Regions from separate parts of the Streptomyces sp. NPDC002088 genome, predicted to be linked through region 2. Evidence: riboswitches for the same ligand, from Rfam matches in the RefSeq annotation. Region 2 holds a riboswitch; each other region holds the start of a gene.

Region 1 (4,536 bases), on a different contig from region 2:
AATGATTAGCACTCGCCCATGCCGAGTGCAAGCGCCTGCCCGGGATCCGCGGGCCCGCGCGGCGACGCTCGGGCATGCCGAAGGGCTCGTACCCCGTGGGATACGAGCCCTTCGAACAAGAACAGAAGAACGTCGCTGCTGTTAGTCGGCGCGTGCTTCAGCCGGTCGCCAGGCGGACCATGTCCGCCTGCGGCCCCTTCTGACCCTGCGAGATCTCGAAATCGACCCGCTGGCCCTCTTCCAGGGTGCGGTACCCGTCCATCTGGATCGCGCTGTAGTGGACGAACACGTCCGCACCACCGTCGACCGCGATGAAGCCGTACCCCTTCTCCGCGTTGAACCACTTGACGGTGCCCTGAGCCATGCCTAACTCCCCTATTACTGGCCCTTGCACGGATCCACACTTCGCGGACCCGGGTCAGACCTCACCCCCCAATGGCAGCCGGGGGCGTGCGCCGGAACGCGTCGACCGCGGCTGAATGTATCTGTCCAACTGCCGTCTGCAACAGGTCAATCGGACGAGAAATCCGGGCATGACGGGTCCGGAATCTACCCACAATTCGCCTGGTTTCAGGGCAAGTTGGGCCGGGCATAGGGAGCGAAAGGCGCAAAAGACCTGCACACTTTGGCTACTTCTCATCGGCCGTGCGGCAGGTCGCGAGGGCCGCAATCCCTGGAATCGGGAGCGGGTTCCCCAACTGTACCGCGCTCAATCACACTGAATTACCCCCTCCGCTTCTCTCGCGGAGGGGGCACTGTATCCATGAGCGGCAATGCCGCGGGATGAACACTCGGTAACCGCGGTTACCGATGGTAATGATCAGCCTCCGGCGACCGCCGGAATGATGGAGACACCGGCGCCGTCCGGGGTCGCCGTCTCCAGACCCTGCTCGAAGCGGACATCGTCGTCGTTGACGTACACGTTGACGAACCGGCGCAGCTTGCCCTGGTCGTCGAGGACGCGGGCCGCGATGCCGGCGTGGTTCTTCTCCAGGTCGGAGAGGACCTCGGCGAGGGTCGCGCCCTCGGCGCTCACCTCGGCCCTACCGCCGGTGTAGGTGCGCAGGATGGTGGGGATGCGGACGTTGACGCTCATGATGCGAGGCCAGCCTCTCGGAAGGAGTCGAGGTTCGGGCGGATCGTCGCGGTCAGGCCGGTACCGGCCACCGCGTCGAGAGTCTTCAGACCGTCGCCGGTGTTCAGCACGACAGTGGTCTTGGCCGGGTCGAGCAGGCCGGCCTCGATGAGCTTCTTCGTCACGCCCACCGTCACCCCGCCCGCCGTCTCGGCGAAGATGCCCTCGGTCCGCGCCAGCAGCTTGATCGCGTCCACGATCTGCTCGTCCGTCACATCCTCCACGGCACCGCCCGTGCGGCGCGCGATGTCCAGGACGTACGGCCCGTCGGCCGGGTTGCCGATGGCGAGGGACTTGGCGATGGTGTCCGGCTTCTGGGGGCGTACGACGTCGTGGCCGGCCTTGTACGCCACGGACACCGGCGAGCAGCCCTCTGCCTGCGCACCGAAGATCTTGTACGGCTTGTCCTCGACCAGGCCGAGCTTGATCAGCTCCTGCAGACCCTTGTCGATCTTCGTGAGCTGGGAGCCGGAGGCGATGGGGACGACCAACTGGTCGGGCAGCTGCCAGCCGAGCTGCTCGCAGATCTCGTACGCGAGGGTCTTCGAGCCCTCCGCGTAGTACGGCCGCAGGTTGACGTTGACGAAGCCCCAGCCCTCGCCCGCCGGGTCGCCGATCAGCTCGGAGCAGAAGCGGTTCACGTCGTCGTAGTTGCCCTCGATGCCGACGAGCTCGCCGCCGTAGATGGCGGCCATGACGACCTTGCCCTGCTCCAGGTCCTGCGGGATGAACACGCAGGAGCGGAAGCCGGCCCGGGCGGCGGCGGCGCCGACGGCACCGGCCAGGTTGCCGGTGGAGGAGCAGGAGAGGGTGGTGAACTCGAAGGCGCGGGCGGCCTCGATGGCCTGGGCGACGACGCGGTCCTTGAAGGAGTGCGTCGGGTTGCCGGAGTCGTCCTTCACGAAGAGCTTGCCGGCGTCGACACCGAGCTCGCGCGCCAGGTTGTCGGCCTTGACGAGCTTGGTCCAACCGGGGTTGATGTTGGGCTTGGTCGCCACGTCCGCGGGGACGGGCAGCAGGGGTGCGTAGCGCCAGATGTTCGCGGGTCCCGCCTCGATCTGCTTGCGGAGCTCCTCGGCGTCATAGGCCGAGAAGTCGTACGCGATCTCGAGCGGGCCGAAACATTCCTCGCAGGCGAAGACCGGGCCGAGCGGCACGCGGTGGCCGCACTCGCGGCAGGAAAGTGCCGCGGCGGGGCCCAGATCGACGGAGTTCGTGGTGCTTGCAACAGTCTGCACAGCCATGGAGGCGAGGCCCTTTCTCCTCATCTTCCTCACGACGCACTTCGCCGTGAGACGGATTTGGCACCTTCCCGAGCCGGGAGCCTCGCGGTGAACGAGAGCCGACTGGAGGGTTGCCGGGGCTTCATCGGGCCGTATCCCTCTGCCCCTCTGGATGAGCGGTATGAAGTTGTGAACGGCGGGCCACCCCGGACATGCGATGGTCACCCGCGTTGTTCAAGACTGTAACCGACGGCCAGGACAGTTGAGAGAGTCGTCCGAACCGCGAGATGCCTGTGCCCATCAGCCGCTACCGCGGCGGGCCCCTTTCCCGCCGCGAGAACGTAGAAGGAGCCGCCACTGTGCTGGAAGAAGTCGAGCGCTGGCTGAGCACACGCTCCTGGTCCGTGACCGATCGCCCGCTCCACCAGATCCTCGCCGCGAAACGCGCCAGGGGCCAGTCGGTCTCCGTCGTCCTGCCCGCGCTCAACGAGGAGGAGACCGTCGGCGACATCGTCGCCGTGATCCGTCACGACCTCATGCAGCAGGTCCCGCTCGTCGACGAGATCGTCGTCGTCGACTCGGGATCCACCGACCGCACCTCCGAGGTGGCCGCCGCCGCGGGCGCCCGGGTCGTCCACCGCGACGACATCCTGCCCCGCATCCCGGCCGTACCGGGCAAGGGCGAGGTGCTCTGGCGATCCCTGCTGGTCACCCGCGGGGACATCGTCTGCTTCATCGACGCCGACCTGAAGGAGTTCTCCTCCGACTTCGTCTCCGGGATCGTGGGCCCGCTGCTCACCGACCCGGACGTCGATCTCGTCAAGGGCATGTACGACCGCCCGCTGGGCACTGAGCTGGATTCGCTCGCCTCCGGCAGGACCGCCGGCCAGGGCGGCCGGGTGACCGAGCTGATGGCCCGCCCGCTGCTGAACATGCACTGGCCTCGGCTGGCCGGTTTCGTGCAGCCGCTCGGCGGCGAGTACGCGGCCCGCCGCTCGCTGCTGGAACAGCTCCCCTTCCCGGTCGGGTACGGGGTGGAACTGGGCATGCTGGTCGACTCGCTGCACCTGGTGGGCCTCGACGCCCTCGCCCAGGTGGACGTGGGCGTGCGCAAGCACCGGCACCAGGACGGGCAGGCGCTGGGCCGCATGGCCGCCGCGATCTACCGCACCGCGCAGCTGCGGATGGCCCGCGGGCACCTGATCCGGCCCTCCCTCACCCAGTTCGAGCGGGGCGAGGACGGCTTCGAGCCGCGCACGTACTCCGTGGACACGGAGGAGCGGCCGCCGATGGCCGAAATCGCGGAGTACGCGTCACGGAAGGTGGCGTGACGGATGCACACGGTAACGGGATCCCGCTGTCGTATACAAATCTTTCCGGACTGTTGTGGGCCTTGCGTACGTTTGAGTGTTTCCGACCCGGGCTAGGTTGAGGCGTATGGCTTCCACGCACGGTGCTGAGGTGCTGGTCGCGTCCAACCGCGGCCCGGTTTCGTACGAGGTGCGCGAGGACGGCTCGCTGCACGCCCGCAGGGGCGGCGGCGGGCTGGTCTCGGGCCTGTCGGCCATCGGCCCCGACGCCGGGGCACTGTGGGTGTGCTCCGCCCTGTCCGAGGGCGACCGCGAGGCGGTCCGGCGCGGAGTGGGCGAGGCGGGCGTACGGATGCTGGACATCCCGGCCGACGTGCACGCCGACGCCTACAACGGCATCGCCAACTCCGTGCTCTGGTTCATCCACCACATGCTGTACCAGACACCGCTGGAGCCGGTCTTCGACGCGGAGTTCCGGCGCCAGTGGGCGTCGTACGAGACGTACAACCGCGCCTTCGCCGAGGCACTGGCCGAGCAGGCGTCCGAGGGGGCGGCGGTGCTGGTGCAGGACTACCACCTGTGCCTGGTCCCGGGGCTGCTCCGCGAGCTGCGCCCCGACCTGCGCATCAGCCACTTCTCGCACACGCCATGGGCGCCCGCGGAGTACTTCCGGATGCTGCCGGAGGACATCGCGGGGCAGCTGCTGCGCGGGATGCTCGGCGCCGACCGGCTGGGGTTCCTCACCCACCGCTGGGCGGAGGCCTTCACCGCGTGCTGTACGCGGTTCGCCGACGGGCTCGGGGAGACCCGGGTCGGCGTGCACGGGCTCGGCGCGGACGCGGACTTCCTGCGCGCCCGCTCGCACCAG
Region 2 (4,536 bases):
AGGCGAGTTCGTAGCCGAGACCCTTCCATTCGAAGGTCTTCTCCGTCAGCACCGCTCCGCCGAGCAGCCCGGCGACCTGGAGGCCGAGGACAGTGACGACGGGGATCAGTGCGGGTCGGGTGGCATGTCGGGTGACCAGGCGGAAGGGGGCTACGCCGCGGGAGCGGGCGGCTTCGACGTAGTCGGCGTTCAGCGTGCCGATCAGGTTCGTGCGGACCAGGCGCAGGAGAATGCCCGCGACGAGCAACCCCAGCGCCAGGCCCGGCAGTACGGCGTGCTTCAGGACGTCGGCGACCGCCGCCCCACTGCCGCTGCGCAGGGCGTCGACGAGGTAGAGACCCGTCGTGCTGGTCTGGTTCTGGAGGAAGAGCTGGACGTCGGTACTCGCCCGGCCGGAGGCGGGAAGCCAGCCGAGCTGGATCGCGAAGACGAGCTTCAGCAACAGGCCGACGAAGAAGACGGGGGTGGCGTAGGTGAGGACGGCGAACAGCCGCAGGGCCGCGTCGGGGGCGCGGTCCCGGTAGGAGGCTGCCACCATGCCCAGCGGGACGCCCACGAGCAGTGCCACGAGCAGGGCGTAGAAGGCGAGTTCGGCGGTGGCGGCGCCGTAGGTGCCCAGCACGTGCGTCACCGGCTGGTTGTCGGTGACGGTGTGACCGAAGTCGCCGGTCGCCAGGGACTTCAGGTAGTCCAGGTACTGGGTGAGCAACGGCCGGTCGTAGCCGGCCTGGTGGAGCTTGGCCTGGAGCTGGTCCGGGGTGAGCCGGTCGCCGAAGGCAGCGCTGATCGGGTCGCCCGTGGCGCGCATCAGGAAGAAGACCAGGCTGACCAGGATGAACACGGTGGGGATGATGAGGAGGAAACGGATCACCAGGTAGCGGGCGAGTCCGTGCCCGGCGGCGGCGTCGGCGGGGCTGCCGACGACGCCGGGGGCCGTCTCCTGGGGCAGGGCGCTCACTTCTTCGAGAGCCCCGCCCAGCGGAACGTGTACGCGCTGGTCAGCGCGTCCGGCACCCCGCTGACGTCGGTACGGGTGACGATCGCTGTGGACCCCTGGAGCAGCGGCAGCAGCGGCACCTGCGCAGCGGCCTTGTCCTGCGCCTGCTTCAGCAGTTCGGTCCGCTTGGCAGCGTCGGTCTCCGTCTCCTCCTTCTTGATCAGCTCGCGTACGGCGGGGTCGGAGTAGTCGTTGGCGACCCAGCTGTTGGCCGAGTAGAAGGGCGAGAGGTAGTTGTCGGCGTCGAGGTAGTCGGCGTACCAGCCGAGTTGGTAGAGCGGGTACAGGTGCTTGATGCGGTCCTTGCCGTACTGGGTCCACTCGGTGGACTGCAGGTTCACCTTGAACAGGCCGGTGGCCTCCAGCTGGGTCTTGATCAGCGCGTACTCGTCCGCCGAGGACGAGCCGTAGTGGTCGCTGTTGTACTGCAGGTTGAGGGTGACCGGGGTGCTCACCTTCGCCGCCTTCAGCCTCGCCGCGGCCGCCGCCTTGTCGGGGCCGCCCTTCTTGTCGCCGTAGAGCGACTTGAAGGAGGGCGCGGCTCCGGTCAGGCCGTCGGGCACGGAGCTGTAGAGCGGCTGGTAGCTGTTCTTGTAGACCTGCTGGGCGAGTTGGGCCCGGTCGACGGAGTCGGCGACCGCCTGACGGACCGCCAGCGCCTTCGCCTTGTCGGCGTTCTTGGTCTTGGTGCCGTACGGCTGGGTCTGGAAGTCGAAGACGATGTAGCGGATGCCGTTGCCGGAGCCGGTGTGGACCTTGACGCCCTTCTTCTTGGCCAGGTCGTCGAGGTCGGCGGTCGCGAGCGTGCGGTAGACGGCGTCGATGGTGCCCTGCTGGACGTCGAGCTTCAGGTTGCTGGCGGTGGTGTAGTACTTGAGCTGGACGTTCTTGGTCTTCGGGGTGCCCTGTTGGCCCTGGTAGGCACTGTTGGCGGTGAAGGAGACCAGCGAGTTCTTGTCGTAACTGGTAACGCCGTAAGGGCCGTTCCAGGGCTTGCCCGCGACGATCGACTTGTCGTCGAGGATCTTGTCCGCCGGGTAGACCTGCTCGTCGACGACGTAGCCGGCCGCCGTGGACAACACCTGTGGGAACAGCGTGTCGTTGGCCGACTTGAGGGTGAAGACGACGGTGGTCGGCGTCGGGGCGGCGACCGAGGCAAGGTTGTACAGCAGAGACGACGGGCCGTTCTCGTCGGCGATCTTCAGCGTGCGGTCGAAGCTGAACTTGACGTCGGAGGACGTCAGTTGATGCCCGTTGGCGAACTTCAGACCCTTCTTGAGGGTGACCGTGTACTCCTTGGGCCCGGTCAGCCTGATCCCGGTGGCCAGGTCCGGGGAGGCCTCCGTGGAGCCGTTCTTCACGCTGAGCAGGGTCGAGTAGACCTCGCTCTCGATGGTGCCGGAGCCCGCGTCCCAGGCGCCTGCCGGGTCCAGGCTGGTCACCTGGTCCGTCGTGCCGATGGTGAGCGCCTCGGTGGGGGCCGCGTCACTGCCGTCCTTGGTGCTGGTGCAGCCGGTCAGGGCCACGAGGAACGCCGCGCTGAGGGAAAGGACGCCGAGGCCGGATCGGAGCGGTCTGGGCGTGATGTGTTGTGCCATGGCTGGTCTCTGCTTCCGCATGGGTGGGTACGCGAAGGAGCCGCGCCGGGCTGTATCTGCCGGACGGCGCGCGTCGTCGCGTGAAGGCGCAGGAAAAGGGAGTTGGTGAAGCGTCGGCGCGTTTGCCGCCGACGGCTCAGTCAGTTCTGACAGAGACAGCTGCAGACCAGCAGCAGATCCACATGACGTCGGGAGCACAGCACGAGGCCACGTGCCACGTCGTCCTCCTGGGAGTGTCGTCGGCCCTCGGGCCGAAGGAAACGCACTTGCAGAACAGGGAAATCCGCCGAGCTTTCACCTGGGGCACCCCACTGCGTCGAGGGTTGCCGTCCGGCCAGCCAGGGCTTGATCACCGGAACTCGTAGCTCGCGCTCACCGTAGATCGACAATTCTCTCGGCGTCAAGAGTTCCCTCTGGCGGGATGACCTGCGCAGGCCCGGTGGTTGCACGAAGAACGACCAGTGCTGCGAGAAGGAGCCGATATGACCGTCCAAGACGTCGACCGGGTGAGCTTCGTGCAGGAGTGGGAGGAGTGGCACCGGCAGAAGGAAGCGGTGCTGTCCGGCCCGCACGGGTTCCTCGCGATCACCAGCCTCCGCTGGCTGAGCGAGGAGCCCACCCGGTTCGAGGACGCGCCCGGAGCCTGGTCGAGCACCGCCGACGGGGTCGTGGTCGAACTCGACGAGGGCGAGGAGATCACCGTCGACGAGCAAGTGGTCCACGGCCGCCACGACTTCGGTGTCCTTGCCGAGCGCAGCAGTGTGTACATCGGCTGGGGCGACGCGGTGATCGAGGTTGCCAAGCGCGGCGGGCACGACATCGTGCGGCCCCGCCACCCTGGCAACCCGCTGCGTACGGCCTTCACAGGCACGCCGGCCTACGAGCCCGACCCGCGCTGGGTCCTCTCCGGCCGCTTCCTGCCCTTCGACTCCCCGCGCCCGGTGACCGTCGGTGCCGCCGTCGAGGGTCTGGAGCATGTCTACGACTCCCCCGGCCAGGTCGAGTTCGAACTGGACGGCACACCGCACCGGCTCACCGCCTTCAACGGCAGGACGCCCGGCGCCCTCATGGTGCTGTTCACCGACAAGACCTCCGGCGTGACCACTTACGCGGCGAACCGCTCCCTCCAGCTCCCAGCCCCCGACGCCGAGGGCAGGGTGACGATCGACTTCAACCGCGCCGCCAACCTGCCCTGCGCCTACACGGATCTGGCCACCTGCCCGCTTCCTCCGACCGAGAACCGGCTGCCGGTCGCGATCGAGACGGGCGAGAGGATCCCGCTGGAGCGCGGCGGACGACTCTGACGGGACGCGCGTCTCCTGGCCCCCGTCATCGCCGTCGTCCGTGGCCGTTGGCGGGGGCAGGATGCCGCCGTGGGCGCTGAGCCGGCCGTCGACCGGGACGGTCACTACTCCGGGGCCGCGAAGACAGCGAGCCGCCCAGCCGATGCGCCCGTGCGTGAGGTGGTCGGGCCGTCCCGGAAGACCTCCAGCGGTTCGAGCGCGTCGCTGTGAACGTCATGTGCGCTGTTGCTCCGAGAGCGTCCTGGTGAAGTGGGTGACGGGGCGCTCCACCCGTTCGCCGTCGAGGGTGATGTCGACCGTCTCGTTGTAGAAGGCGAGGAGCCCCTGGATGGCGCCGACCGCGGGCAGCGGGTCCGGGTAACTCCAGACGAGGTTGGGCGGGACGTCGGCCTCACCGCGCCACGACCAGTACTCGGCGGTGCCCTTGTACGGGCAGCCGGTGTGATGGTCGGTGGCTTCGAGCAGGTCGAGGCGGACGTCCTCGCGCGGGATGTAGTAGCGGGTGGGCAGGCCGGTCTCGAAGAGCAGGACCGGCCGGTGGGTGTCCGCGACGAGCGTGCCGTCGATCTGGATCACGAGGTGACGGCTGCTGGGGAGGGCGTCCACCCGCTTGTGCGGGTCACGGGGGTGGATGAAG
Region 3 (4,536 bases), on a different contig from region 2:
CCCGGACGACCTGCTCTCCGGCACCGGTGTCCGCTTCATGGAGGGCGCGATCCTGTCCGTGCCGATCGTCGGCACGTACCTGTCGTTCTTCCTCTTCGGCGGCGAGTTCCCGGGCGGCGACTTCGTGGCCCGCTTCTACTCGATCCACATCCTGCTGCTGCCGGGCATCATGCTCGGCCTGGTGGTCGGCCACCTGATCCTGGTCTTCTACCACAAGCACACGCAGTTCGCGGGCCCCGGAAAGAGCAACAAGAACGTCGTCGGCATGCCGCTGCTGCCGGTCTACATGGCCAAGGCCGGAGGCTTCTTCTTCCTGGTCTTCGGTGTCGTCGCGGCCATCGCGGCGATCGCCCAGATCAACCCGATCTGGGCCATGGGCCCCTACCGTCCGGACCAGGTGTCGACCGGCGCCCAGCCCGACTGGTACATGGGCTTCTCCGAGGGCCTGATCCGCTTCATGCCGGGCTGGGAGATCAACCTCTGGGGTCACACCCTCGTCCTGGGTGTGTTCGTTCCGCTGATGATCTTCCCGCTGGTCCTGGTCGCGATCGGCGTCTACCCGTTCATCGAGGCCTGGATCACCGGCGACAAGCGCGAGCACCACATCCTGGACCGTCCGCGCAACGCCCCGACGCGGACTGCGCTCGGTGTGGCCTGGATGACCTGGTACCTGGGTCTGCTCGTCGGTGGCGGCAACGACCTGTGGGCCACGCACTTCCACCTGTCGATCAACTCGATCACCTGGTTCGTCCGGATCTTCTTCTTCGTCGGACCGGTCATCGCGTTCCTGATCACCAAGCGGATCTGCCTCGGCCTCCAGCGCCGGGACCGGGACAAGGTGCTGCACGGTCGCGAGACCGGCACCATCAAGCGCCTGCCGCACGGTGAGTTCATCGAGATCCACGAGCCGCTCAGCCAGGAGCAGCTGCACACCATCACGGCGCACGAGCAGTACCAGCCGCTCGAGATCGGCCCGACGGTCGACGAGAACGGTGTCGAGCGCAAGGTGAAGGGTTCCGAGAAGTTGCGCGCCAAGGTCAGCAAGGCGTACTTCAACGAGGACAGCCAGATCCCGAAGCCGACCGTCGACGAGTACAAGGAGATCACGAGCGGCCACGGCCACCACTGATCGCTGCGCTCGCCACGCGCACAGAAGGGCCCCGTCCGGTCTTCGGACGGGGCCCTTCGCCGTGCCCGGCGGATGGATAGGCTGTAACCAGCTTGTACGTGTCTACGAACCAGGAGCGGCTGATGAGCGCTGTGACCCCCGCTGGAGGCGACACCGCGGCGGGCCGTTCCTGGCCCGCGGTACTGAACGGTCTGCTGGAGGGCCGCGACCAGAGCGCGGAGAACACCGCCTGGGCGATGGACCGGATCATGCGCGGCGAGGCGACCGACGCGCAGATCGCCGGGTTCGCGGTGGCGCTGCGGGCCAAGGGCGAGACCGTCGAGGAGATCACGGGCCTCGTCCGGGCCATGTACGAGCACGCGAACGTGATCCAGGTGCCGGGCGCCACCGTCGACATCGTCGGTACGGGCGGCGACGGCGCGAAGACGGTGAACATCTCCACGATGTCCTCGATCGTCATCGCCGGCACCGGTGCCAAGGTCGTCAAGCACGGCAACCGGGCCGCGTCGTCGGCGTCGGGTGCCTCGGACGTCCTGGAGAAGCTCGGGGTCAATCTCGAGCTGACGCCGAAGCGGGTGGCGGAGGTCGCCGAGGAGGCCGGGATCACCTTCTGCTTCGCGGTGAAGTTCCATCCGGCGCTGCGTCATGTGGCGGCGGCGCGCGGTCAGTTGGGCATCCGGACGGTGTTCAACTTCCTGGGTCCGCTGACCAACCCGGCGAAGGTGAAGTCCCAGGCGATCGGCGTCGCCGATCTGCGCATGGCGCCGATCATCGCGGGCGTCTTCGCCGAGCGCGGCAACTCCTCGCTGGTGTTCCGCGGCGACGACGGCCTCGACGAGCTCACCACGACGTCCACCTCCCGGGTATGGGTCGTCCGGGACGGCAAGGTGAGCGAGGAGGCCTTCGACCCGCGGGACGTCGGCATCGAGCTGGTGCCGGTGGAGGCGCTGCGGGGCGCCGACGCGTCGTTCAACGCGGACGTGGCGCGCCGGTTGCTCAACGGCGAGACCGGCCCGGTTCGGGACGCCGTCCTGCTGAACTCGGCGGCGGCGCTGGTGGCGCTGGAGCCGGGCTCCGGGACGCTGGCCGAGCAGATCCGCGCCGGCATGGCCAAGGCGGCGGAGGCGATCGACTCGGGCGCGGCCAAGCGGACGCTGGAGCGCTGGGTGGCCGTCAGCAACGCGTAGCGGATGTGAGTGCGGTCCCGTAATCCGGACACGAGTTGCGGGACCGCGATCACTTCACGTACTTTCCTCTTCAGGTCATGAGTGACAGTCATGAGGCCCCGGCCGACTGTCCGGCAACCCTCCGTCCGTGGCGGGGTGCCCCGGGTGAAGACCAGGCCGTAGGCAGTGAGGTCTACGGCAAGCGCGGACCCCTCGCAAACCAGGGGTCCTGGTCGTCGAGGGAGCCTTCCGTGAGCAAGCGAATGCGATAGGGCGTAGAGCCCCGCCTCCGCATACCCCTTTCACCTTTCTCCGTGCTTGAGCCGTACCTGCTCGCGCGGTGATTCCTCTTGCTTCTCACAGGAGTTCACCATGTCCGTCTCCACCGCTGCCGCCGACCAGTCGCTTTGTGCCCCGCTGCCCGTTCTGGGCCGGGATGTCACCGTCCCGCTCGTCACGGGCGGCGAAGTCACCTACGCCGCGCTCGACTACGCGGCCAGCGCCCCCGCCCTCCAGCGCGTCTGGGACGACGTGGCGGCGTACGCCCCGTACTACGGCAGCGTCCACCGCGGCGCCGGCTACCTCTCCCAGCTCTCCACGGACCTCTTCGAGAACGCCCGCAGGACCGTGGCGGAGTTCCTCGGCTGCCGTACCGGCGACCAGGTCGTCTTCACCCGGTCCACCACCGACTCCCTCAACCTCCTCGCGGCCGCGCTGCCCGCCGACTGCCAGGTCTTCGTCTTCGAGACCGAGCACCACGCCTCGCTGCTGCCCTGGAAGGACGCCCGGGTCACCTACCTCGACGCCCCGCGCACCCCGCGTCAGGCCGTCGAGACCCTGGAGCGCGCCCTCGCCGACCGCGACCCCTACGGCCCGGCCCTGGTCTGCGTCACCGGCGCCTCGAATGTCACCGGCGAGCTGTGGCCCGTACGGGAGCTGGCCGCGGCCGCCCACGCGCACGGCGCCCGTATCGTCCTGGACGCCGCCCAGCTCGCCCCGCACCACCCGGTGTCGCTCCAGGACCTCGACGTCGACTGGGTCGCCTTCTCCGGCCACAAGCTGTACGCCCCGTTCGGCTCCGGCGTCCTGGCCGGCCGCGCGGACTGGCTGCGTGAGGCCGAGCCGTACCTGGCGGGCGGCGGCGCCAGCCGCAAGGTCACCCGGCGCGAGGACGGGGGAGTGGACGTGGAGTGGCACGAGAGCGCCGCCCGCCACGAGGCCGGCTCGCCGAACGTCATCGGCGCCTACTCCATCGCCTCCGCCTGCAAGGCCCTCACCGAGGCCGGCTTCGACACGCTCGTCGCCCGCGAACAGCACCTGATCGACACCGTCCGCGCGGGCCTCGCCGAGGTCCCCGAGGTCAGGATCCTGTCCCTCTTCGGCGACGACGCCCCGCGCGTGGGCGTGATCTCCTTCGTGGTGGAGGGCTGGAACAGCTCCCACTTCGCCGCGGCCCTCTCCGCCGAGTACGGCATCGGCGTCCGCGACGGCCTCTTCTGCGCCCACCCCCTGGTCCGCACCCTCCTGGGCAGCGACCCCCAGAGCCAGGGCGAGTGCGGCACCCCCGAGGCCGCGCCGGGCGAGAAGTCCCTCAACGCGATCCGGGTCAGCTTCGGCGCGGGCACCCCCGACGAGCACGTGGAGCGCTTCGTGAACGCGGTGAAGGAACTGGTCACGGACGGCGCGAAGTGGCAGTACCGCACGGAGGACGGCCGCTGCGTCCCGGCGGTCTGACCGGAAAGCTCCTACGAGGCGGTGTTCACGAGTCGAGACCGATCGCGAACGCCGCCTCGAGGTCATGCTGCGAATACGTACGGAAGGCGACGTGCGTGTCCGTGCCCTCCACCCCGGGGATCTTGCTGATCCGGCCCGGGATGACCTCCGCCAGATCCTCGTGCTGCCGCACCCGCACCATCGCGATCAGGTCGTACGTGCCGGTGACGGAGAAGACCTCGCTCACGGAGTCCAGCGCGGCGATCGACTCCGCGATCTCGGGAATCCGGTCCACGCTGGTCTTGATCAGGACGATCGCGGTGATCACGGCTGGTTCTCTCCCTCGGGGGCCGGAACTGGGGCGGACTTCACTCTAGTGGTACGGCCGAACCTGGCCCACGCGTACAAGAGGCCCAGGCCGAAGCCCACCAGGTGGGCCAGGTAGGCCACGCCGGGGCCCTGGGCGGCCCGGCCCGCCGCCACCCACTGGAGGGCCGCCCAGAAGGGCAGCACGACCCACGCCGGGAA

The links. A riboswitch is a leader RNA that binds a small molecule or an ion and turns the genes downstream of it on or off. The one in region 2 is predicted to bind S-adenosylmethionine.
Region 1: linked by a shared signal. The riboswitch ahead of thrC (threonine synthase) and the one ahead of ABT114_RS28105 (ABC transporter substrate-binding protein) in region 2 are both predicted to bind S-adenosylmethionine.
Region 3: linked by a shared signal. The riboswitch ahead of ABT114_RS15610 (aminotransferase class V-fold PLP-dependent enzyme) and the one ahead of ABT114_RS28105 (ABC transporter substrate-binding protein) in region 2 are both predicted to bind S-adenosylmethionine.

The regions. Positions count from the first base shown of each region.
Region 1 covers NZ_JBEOXO010000012.1:92,434-96,969, forward strand. Annotated here, with positions in the region: gene ABT114_RS25195 (cold-shock protein) at 158-364, opposite strand; gene ABT114_RS25200 (MoaD/ThiS family protein) at 821-1,096, opposite strand; gene thrC (threonine synthase) at 1,093-2,379, opposite strand; SAM riboswitch class I at 2,397-2,537, opposite strand; gene ABT114_RS25210 (glucosyl-3-phosphoglycerate synthase) at 2,718-3,689, shown strand; gene ABT114_RS25215 (alpha,alpha-trehalose-phosphate synthase (UDP-forming)) at 3,796-4,536, shown strand, end outside.
Region 2 covers NZ_JBEOXO010000014.1:152,618-157,153, reverse strand. Annotated here, with positions in the region: gene ABT114_RS28110 (ABC transporter permease) at 1-958, opposite strand, end outside; gene ABT114_RS28105 (ABC transporter substrate-binding protein) at 955-2,595, opposite strand; SAM riboswitch class IV at 2,853-2,962, opposite strand; gene ABT114_RS28100 (DUF1684 domain-containing protein) at 3,078-3,899, shown strand; gene ABT114_RS28095 (DUF427 domain-containing protein) at 4,113-4,536, opposite strand, start outside.
Region 3 covers NZ_JBEOXO010000006.1:270,432-274,967, reverse strand. Annotated here, with positions in the region: gene qcrB (cytochrome bc1 complex cytochrome b subunit) at 1-1,129, shown strand, start outside; gene trpD (anthranilate phosphoribosyltransferase) at 1,252-2,316, shown strand; SAM riboswitch class IV at 2,390-2,506, shown strand; gene ABT114_RS15610 (aminotransferase class V-fold PLP-dependent enzyme) at 2,668-4,029, shown strand; gene ABT114_RS15605 (Lrp/AsnC family transcriptional regulator) at 4,055-4,336, opposite strand; gene ABT114_RS15600 (rhomboid family intramembrane serine protease) at 4,333-4,536, opposite strand, start outside.